Regions from separate parts of the Photobacterium ganghwense genome, predicted to be linked through region 2. Evidence: predicted binding sites of a transcription regulator. Region 2 holds the regulator's gene; the other holds the start of a gene.
The links. The regulator CRP, encoded in region 2, controls carbon source genes, mostly activating them, when cyclic AMP is high. The targets are predictions, from matches to a motif close to TGTGANNNNNNTCACA.

Region 1: FH974_RS12860 (NupC/NupG family nucleoside CNT transporter) is a predicted target of CRP. The motif match lies at 1,975-1,990, and genes of this name have one in related genera.

Annotation. Positions count from the first base shown of each region.
Region 1 is NZ_CP071325.1:2,834,086-2,838,441, forward strand. It holds gene FH974_RS12855 (XapX domain-containing protein) at 1-77, opposite strand, end outside; gene FH974_RS12860 (NupC/NupG family nucleoside CNT transporter) at 563-1,828, opposite strand; gene FH974_RS12865 (TatD family hydrolase) at 2,050-2,841, opposite strand; gene FH974_RS12870 (hypothetical protein) at 2,923-3,213, opposite strand; gene glgX (glycogen debranching protein GlgX) at 3,206-4,356, opposite strand, start outside.
Region 2 is NZ_CP071325.1:243,543-247,898, forward strand. It holds gene FH974_RS01145 (DUF1338 domain-containing protein) at 45-839, shown strand; gene FH974_RS01150 (hypothetical protein) at 1,119-1,298, opposite strand; gene crp (cAMP-activated global transcriptional regulator CRP) at 1,669-2,301, opposite strand; gene FH974_RS01160 (OsmC family protein) at 2,574-2,981, shown strand; gene FH974_RS01165 (phosphoribulokinase) at 3,145-4,014, opposite strand; gene FH974_RS01170 (YheU family protein) at 4,125-4,340, opposite strand.

The DNA.
Region 1 (4,356 bases), 920 kb from region 2:
GGAATGGGCAGCTTAATGGCTGAAAACACAATCCCAACAATAAACCCCGCCAGTAACGCTAAAAGTACTTCACTCATCTTCTTGCTCTCTGTCTAAAACAGCACAAGAAGAAGTGTAGTCTGCCCGGCAACGAATGTAATGCTAGCAAAGGAAATGAGCAGAAACCGGAGCGCAATCGATTTTATGGCACGTCATGGAAACAGCCATTTCGATGTTTACCCTATCTGTTGAACGCCAATACCTTCACACAAGCCCCCACTTGGCCTTGAAACGACAAGCCCTGACAGCACTCGCTGATGATTGCCGGCACCTCAGATTAGGGACGAGTAGAGACAGGTGCATTTCAGAAAATGGCACGCTTTAACGAATCAGGTTCAGAAACAGACGGAGACAATTACAGCCCGAAGGCGGATAACGCTCTGACTGGCGTAATGCCGAAAGCGCTAATGAAGCACAAGCCGTGGGAGGAAACAATGATGGTGAGGTATCACCGGGATGAGAAGGACGGAAAACAAAAACGCCGCAGACAGTGCTGCGGCGTTGTCGGTAATCTGACGGGGAATTACAGTGACATACCCACGAACAGACCAGCGATAGTTGCAGACATCAGGTTAGACAATGTACCTGCAGCAACCGCTTTCATACCGAAGCGTGCGATGTCGTGGCGACGGCTTGGAGCCAGACCACCCAGACCACCCAGCAGGATCGCTACTGAAGACAGGTTAGCGAAGCCACACAGTGCGAAGGAGATAATCGCTTCAGTCTTAGGAGACAGTACCACTTCCGCCCCTTCCGCCAGGTATGGCGCAAAGTTCAGGTAAGCAACGAATTCGTTCACAACCAGTTTCTGGCCGATGAAAGAACCGGCAATAGTGGCTTCTTCCCATGGCACACCAATCAGGAACGCCAGTGGTGAGAACACGTAACCCAGAATCAGTTCCAGCGTCAGCTCAGGCATACCGAACCAACCGCCGATACCACCCAGCATACCGTTGATCAGCGCGATCAGACCGATGAATGCCAGCAGCATCGCACCTACGTTCAGTGCCAGTTGCATACCAGAAGATGCACCCGCTGCCGCAGCATCGATAACGTTAGCAGGCTTATCATCACCCGTTGCCGTTGCATCACTTGCCAGCTGCTCAATTGGCTCTTCAGTTTCAGGCTTGATGATTTTCGCGAACAGCAGACCACCCGGTGCTGCCATGAAAGATGCCGCGATCAGGTATTCCAGAGGAACACCCATTGATGCGTAACCCGCCAGTACACCACCCGCTACAGATGCCAAACCACCACACATAACAGCAAACAGCTCAGACTGAGTCATTTTTGGTACGAACGGACGGATAACCAGAGGCGCTTCCGTTTGACCAACAAAGATGTTAGCTGTTGCAGACATGGATTCCGCACGAGATGTGCCCAGTGCTTTTTGCAGTGCACCACCCAGAATGTTAATTACAACCTGCATGATACCCATGTAGTAAAGCACGCTGATCAGTGCAGAGAAGAACACGATAACAGGCAGAACACGCAGGGCGAAGACAAAGCCACCGCCACCAAATACTTCAAACATTTTGTCTGAAGTCAGGCCACCGAATAGGAAGTTGATACCGTCATTACCGTAGGAAATAACGTTAGCAACCGCGGTTGACATGCCATACAGCACATCACGGCCAACAGGTACATACAGAACAAATGCACCCAGAATAAATTGGATGGCAAATGCACCACCAACAGTACGTAGATTGATAGCTTTGCGGTTATCAGATAACAGCACTGCCAGACCCAGCAGTACCACCATCCCAACCAGGCTCATAAACACGCTCATAGTTTATGGCATCCCTTTAAGTTAAGTTTGGCGTCTCGACAATTCGGCTCAGTTAAGAGTCCGGCGCATTATACTCATGCGGCGCCGGATAAAATAATGCCCGCTTCACAGTTTGCAAGGAAAGAGATAGCAAGCTCAGCAGCAAACGTGAGTGCTATCACAAAACATTAGAGCTTTTACGCAACCGTTAGCGCAATCGTTTTTAAATCTGTGACGCCCGTTCAATGGGGAATATGAAAAAGTTCAGCTGTGGTTAAGGTGATGACTTTTTCGATCTCCTCCCGGGGCTCCGATCGCAGCGTAACCAGCGCATCCATCACCGCAACCAACCGGTCGGGACGATTCGGCTGGCCCTGAAAGCCGGCCACCGGCATATCGGGGGCATCGGTTTCCAGCAACAGTGCCGACAAAGGCAGCTGCGCTATGGCGGCACGCGTTTTCTTTGCTCGCTCATAAGTGATGGTTCCCCCGACTCCGATTTTCAGGCCCAGATCAATCATCTGTCTGGCCTGCTCCAGACTGCCGCTGAAAGCGTGATATACCCCACCGGCGACCGGCGGGATCTGCTTGAGCAGCCTCAACAATTCCGGGTAGGCTTTACGGCAATGCAAAATTACCGGTAAGCCGTAATGGTTCGCCAGCCTGAGCTGGGATGACAGTAACGTAAGCTGTTGATCACGATCGACCTCTGCAATGGCAAAGTCTAGTCCACATTCACCCACCGCTACGCAGTGTGACCGATTTTTTGCTCTCAAAAGTGATTCAGCTTCCAACTCTGCCGCCAGTTGCTGCTCGGCGGCAACGGTATGATCTGCACTGAAAAACGGGTGCAGACCGAGGGCAAAGTACACCCCGTCTTGCTCCGTAGCGAGCTGACGTACCGCCTTCCAGTTGCGCACCCCCACCGCCGGTATCACCAGTTTGTTCACCCCGGCCTGACGCGCCAGCGCCAGATAATGAGCCGGGTCTTCACTAAATGGGGCAAAATCAAAATGGCAATGGCTGTCTATCATCCTGGTGTGCTCCCGCCTGCGGCTGCGAATATCGGCATCGCAGGCCAAAGTACCGGCCAGAGCGTCTCTGGCCAGCGGCTGTTATCCGTTGGCATCTGATTTTGCGCTGTTGATATGTGTCACAGGCTGGTCACAGGCCTTGGAACCGATACCTGCATTAACATTAGCATTGGCATCAGCACCAATATCGGTATCGCCAGCATGGGATGGCATGGTGCCTCCCCGACACGCCGTGCGGCGTTGGTCAGGATGACGCGGATCATCTTCATCGTAACGCACTGGCGCACAGCAGCGGCGGTTCTCCGGAACCAGCCCCATTCTCTCGCACCAGCGATCGTACGCGGCCACCCAACGTTTTATTACCCTAATCATACTTCTCATCCTGCTGTACTGACTTGGCTATCATGACGATCATACTACGTCCCGAGGCCAGAATGGTACGGTGCGGATAACGGGGAGCCTGATTGATCGGGTAAATGTCATCCGGGCTCTGTTTCGCCGTGTTAATCACCACATGCCATTCGCTGCTGTCGCGATCCGGCAGAGTAAAAGCCAGCGGATCCCAATAAGCATTGCAGACCACATACAGCTCATCCTGGGTGATGGGGTGATAGACCGTCAGCGCCAGAGAATGCGAATGTTCCGACCAGTCCGGTTTATTCGGCTCCACCCCGTGCCAGCGGATGTTGACGTTTTCCACCACAGAGCTGAGAGAGCGGTGCATGTTCCAGTCGAGGGTCGGCTCTGCCCGCCGAATTTGCCCCAGCAGCGTCACAAAGCGCAGTAAATCCTGATTTTTGTCGACCAGGCTCCAGTCAAACCAGCTGATTTCATTATCCTGGCAGTAAGCATTGTTATTGCCCTGTTGGGTGCGGCGCACTTCATCCCCCATATTGAGCATCGGCATCCCGAGCGACAGGTAGAGCGTGGCCAGCATGTTCTTGCACTGGCGATGGCGCATCGCCTCCACTTCCGGCAGTTCGGTCGGCCCTTCGACTCCGTAATTGCTCGACAGGTTATGGTTGTCGCCATCCTGGTTATTCTCGCCGTTGGCCCAGTTGTGCTTTTCGCTGTAGCTAACCAGATCATTGAGGGTAAAACCGTCGTGGGCACAGATAAAATTTACCGAGCGGTGCGGAGAATGCTGCCGTCCGCAGTAAATATCCGGGGAGCCCAGCACTCTTGAGGCAAAACGGCTGACATAACCGTTGTCTCCCCGCCAGAAGGCACGCACATCATCGCGGAATTTTCCGTTCCATTCATTCCAGCGATCGCCGATGAACGAGCCCACCTGATACAATCCGGCCGCATCCCAGGCTTCGGCGATGATTTTGGTGCCGCACAATATCGGGTCAGAATCGATAGACCAGAGCAGCGGCGGCTCTTTCATTGGCTGGCCGCGACTGTCACGCGCCAGCACTGAGGCCAGATCAAACCGGAAGCCGTCCACCCGCATTTCCGTCACCCAGAAATGCAGGGCATCAATGATCATTCGCCGAAACACGCTGTGATTGG
Region 2 (4,356 bases):
GTCCGGGCGCCTGAGTTCACTTTAGTTAAGAGGATGGCAAACACATGGAAAGGGTAGAGAAACTGTTTGAAGGGCTGTGGCAGGATTACATTCAGCGTTTGTGTCCGTCAGCGGCGCAGGTTCATGACCTGCTGACCGAAGACGAACCGCTGCTTAATGATCATATTGCGTTGCGTACCTTCAACCTGCCCAAAGTGGGACTGGATCGCCTGGCGGCGCCGTTTATCGCGATCGGCTACAAACCGTGCGGCAAGTATCATTTCGAAGCGAAGAAGCTGTATGCTGAGCACTTTGAGCACCCGAACCCGCGTGCACCGAAAGTGTTCATCAGTGAGTTGATGGTTGGACAATTCAGTTCTGAACTGCAGCAAGCGGTGCGTGAGCTGGTTAACCAAGTACCGGAAGAGGCGCTGAATGATCCTGCGTTCCTGTACGGCGGCCGTTTGTGGGAGCTGGATTTTGCGACCTACGACATGCTGTCAGCAGAAAGTGAGTATGCGGGTTGGGTGGCTGCGCACGGTTACGGGGCTAACCACTTTACGGTCAGCATCAACCAGCTTGAGCAGTTTACCGAAGTGGTTGAGGTGAACCAGCTGCTGCGTCACAACGGGTTTGTCATCAATGAGTCAGGCGGTGAAGTCAAAGGCAGCCCTGAAGTGCTGCTGGAACAGTCATCGACCATGGCTGATCGGGTTGATGTCGGCTTTACGGATGGTGTTCACTCGATTCCGGGTGGCTTCTATGAGTTCGCTAAGCGTTACCCAATGCCTGACGGTGAGTTGTACTCGGGCTTTGTAGAAGCATCTGCCGACAAGATCTTCGAAAGTACGAACATGTAAAACGCCCATTTATCACAGAATGGGTCACCAAGCCTTGAGGGTCTGACCTTCAAGGCTGCTCTCTGGTCAAGAGCGATAACCGATCAGAATCCCAATGAGATGCTTTCCCTTTGCCCCGCAGCGGTTGTTGCAGGGCTTTTTTCGTTCAGGCTCTGCTGTTTCGTACCACATGTTTGTGGGATGGTGTTTAGTGCCAATTATTCGGTGCTAGGTGTTTAGTGTCAGGTGTTGAGTACTTGGCGTTTAGTGCCAGCGCATGGCAGGCATCGGTTATCAGCGTCAGTGCTGGCAATCCAGCGGTGGCAACGGCAGGGCAGCCGGACAGCCGTCCTGTAAGGCTGTTTGCTCATGGTAATGGCGGTTGCCGCTAAAGCCGGTCAACTCGACGGTGGCAGGCAACGGGGCAATGATAGCCGGGCTCAATGAGGGCTGGTGCGGGGAAAAACGCTCGATATCCATATCTGTTATCCGTGTCAGGACCTTGCATCAGTTGCATAGGCGTCTCTCCTGAATGTAGCACTTGTCCGGCCGGAGGCAAGGGGGAAAAGGGTGAGCGTGTCGGCAACTCTCGGATGTATCGCGCCGCAACGCCGGGCGATCTCTCGCGCTGTACTGGGTGTCGCGAGCATTCAAGTCCCGCCAATGTTGCTGCTAATGCCAATGTTGCTAAGTACGGTTCCTGGCAACACGGTAATGAGCGAGGGGGACGTCGTGAGAGGGACTCTGAAGCTGGGGGTGCATAAAGGGATAAGGGCTAGTTGGTATGCTGGTCGCAGATAATAAAAAAGCCGCTGAGCGCGGCTTTTTTCACTGACGTTGCAGCGGCATCTTAGCGCGTACCGTAAACCACGATGGTTTTACCGTGCGCAGAGATCAGGTTCTGCTCTTCCAGCATCTTCAGAATACGGCCAACCGTTTCACGGGAACAGCCAACAATCTGCCCGATTTCCTGACGGGTGATCTTAATCTGCATGCCATCCGGGTGAGTCATTGCATCCGGCTGTTTTGCCAGGTTCAGAAGTGTCTGAGCAATGCGGCCTGTTACGTCCAGGAATGCCAGGTCGCCGACTTTCTGGCTGGTCACTTGCAGACGGCGAGCCATCTGTGCTGACAAGCGCATCAGAATATCAGGGTTAACCTGAATCAGCTGGCGGAATTTCTTGAATGAAATTTCTGCCACTTCGCATGGGGTCTTCGCGCGAACCCAAGCGGTACGCTCCTGGCCTTCTTCGAACAGGCCAAGCTCACCGATGAAGTCACCCTGGTTTAGGTATGACAGGATCATCTCCTTGCCTTCTTCATCCTTGATTAGGACAGCAACAGAACCCTTAACGATGTAGTAGAGTGTTTCCGCTTTTTCCCCTGCATGGATCAACGTACTTTTTGATGGGTACTTGTGGATGTGGCAATGGGAAAGAAACCACTCTAGAGTTGGATCTGTTTGAGGTTTACCTGGAACCATATTACTAACTTCCTCTGCGTTTGTTGCCCAACAACGACGTCCCTATAAGTTTGAGGCTGGGCCTAACAATAATTTGTTCGCCGTTTAGGATATTCAGTCAACCGCTGGGCTGCAAGCTCACGTGAATAATTAGTTCAGAGTTTATCTTTTTTCGGCGCGTATTTCTTGATATTGATCTATCGGAAAAGGCCATTTCGTGGTCATAAGTGTGCACATGATCACACAGTTGTCAGATAGTGCCAAAACACCCTATTTTAGAGAAGGAGAAAGCCATGCAATCACGAGTGAAATGGGTCGAGAATTTGACCTTTTTGGGTCAGTCAAATTCCGGTCACAGCGTGGTGATGGACGGAAACGGCGGAGAAAAAGCGCCAAGTCCGATGGAAATGGTTTTAATGGCTGCGGGTGGCTGCAGTTCGGTAGATGTGGTTGACGGCCTGAAATCTGCCGGGCAGAAAATCACGGCCTGCGAAGCGCAAATTACCTCAGTACGCCGTGATCAGGCCCCGCGTCTGTTTACTTCTGCCAACATTCATTTTGTGGTCGCCGGCCACGATCTGGATGAAGCGGTGGTCGCCAAAACCGTGGCCGATTCACTGGAAAAATACTGCTCGGTTTGCCTGATGCTGGGGGAAGGGGTAGAAATGACGCACTCTTATGAAGTGATCGCTCAGGATTAATCGGCTATCGTCAGTTAACTGACGAGAACGCCTGATATGTTAAATTGCCGCCCGCCCGGTGCAATGCACTGGGCGGGCGGTGTCTTGTCGGTACCGGGTGCGGCGCTGAGGCCGGTTCGTTCACGCTGCTCGCTAAGCCAAACTCAATAACACCTCGTCGCGATTAGCTGATCTTGCCGGTATCAATTAACTGCTGGATCAGTGGACGCATAATCAGCTCCATCGCAAAACTCATCTTACCGCCCGGCACCACCAGGGTGTTGTGGCGTGACATGAAAGAGCCCTGAATCATCGCCAGCAGGTAAGGAAAATCGACTTTCTTGATACCGCGGAAGCGGATCACTACAAAGCTCTCATCCAGGCTCGGGATCGCCTTGGCACTGAGCGGGTTCGAGGTGTCGACCGTCGGGACGCGCTGGAAGTTGATATGGGTGCGGGAGAACTGCGGCGTGATGTAGTTCAGGTAATCATCCATTGAGCGGACAATTGAATCCATCACGGCTTCCCGTGAATGGCCGCGATCGCGGGTGTCGCGCACGATCTTCTGGATCCATTCCAGGTTGACAATAGGCACCATGCCGATCAGCAGATCCACATGTTGGGCAACATTGGTGTCGCCATCCACAACCCCGCCGTGCAGTCCTTCATAGAACAGCACATCGGTGTTTTCCGGTAAATCCTGCCACGGGGTGAATGTCCCCGGCATTTGGTTGTAAGGCACCGCCTCATCGAAGGTGTGCAGATAGCGGCGGAATTTCCCGCTACTATCCTCGCCGTACTGGCGGAAAAAAGATTCCAGCAGGGGGAAATCATTCGCCTGCGGGCCGAAGTAGCTGATGTGGCGGCCCTGCTCTTTGGCTTTACGGATTTCCACATCCATCTCCGGTCGGGTGAAGCGGTGAAAACTGTCACCTTCCAGCCAGGCGGCGTTGATGTTCATCATATTGAACATCTTACGAAATGCTTCCGAGGTGGTGGAGGTACCCGCCCCTGAGGACCCTGTTACTGCAATAATGGGATGTTTTGCAGACATGACAAACCCTGTCGTTAACATTAACGGAAAGAGTTATTAACAGGGTGGCGCGGTCAGGTCAAGCCGGATTGTGAAAAATGCCGACCAGAAAACGGAACGCGTAGAGGCAGTTAGCCCAGGTGACGGCGCAATTTAATATCCACGGTTTCGTGCAGTTCGGAGTAGACAATCACGGCCTCACCCCGTTCCAGTTGCTGGCGAACCCGGCTGACTTTCTCATCCATGCTGAGCTCACGCTCACCGTAATCGGTCCCTTCACGCAGGACAAAATGCTCAATCAGGTTGTTGAGGGTTTCGGGATCAATCTCTTGCCAGGGAATAATCATAGGAAATACTCGGTAG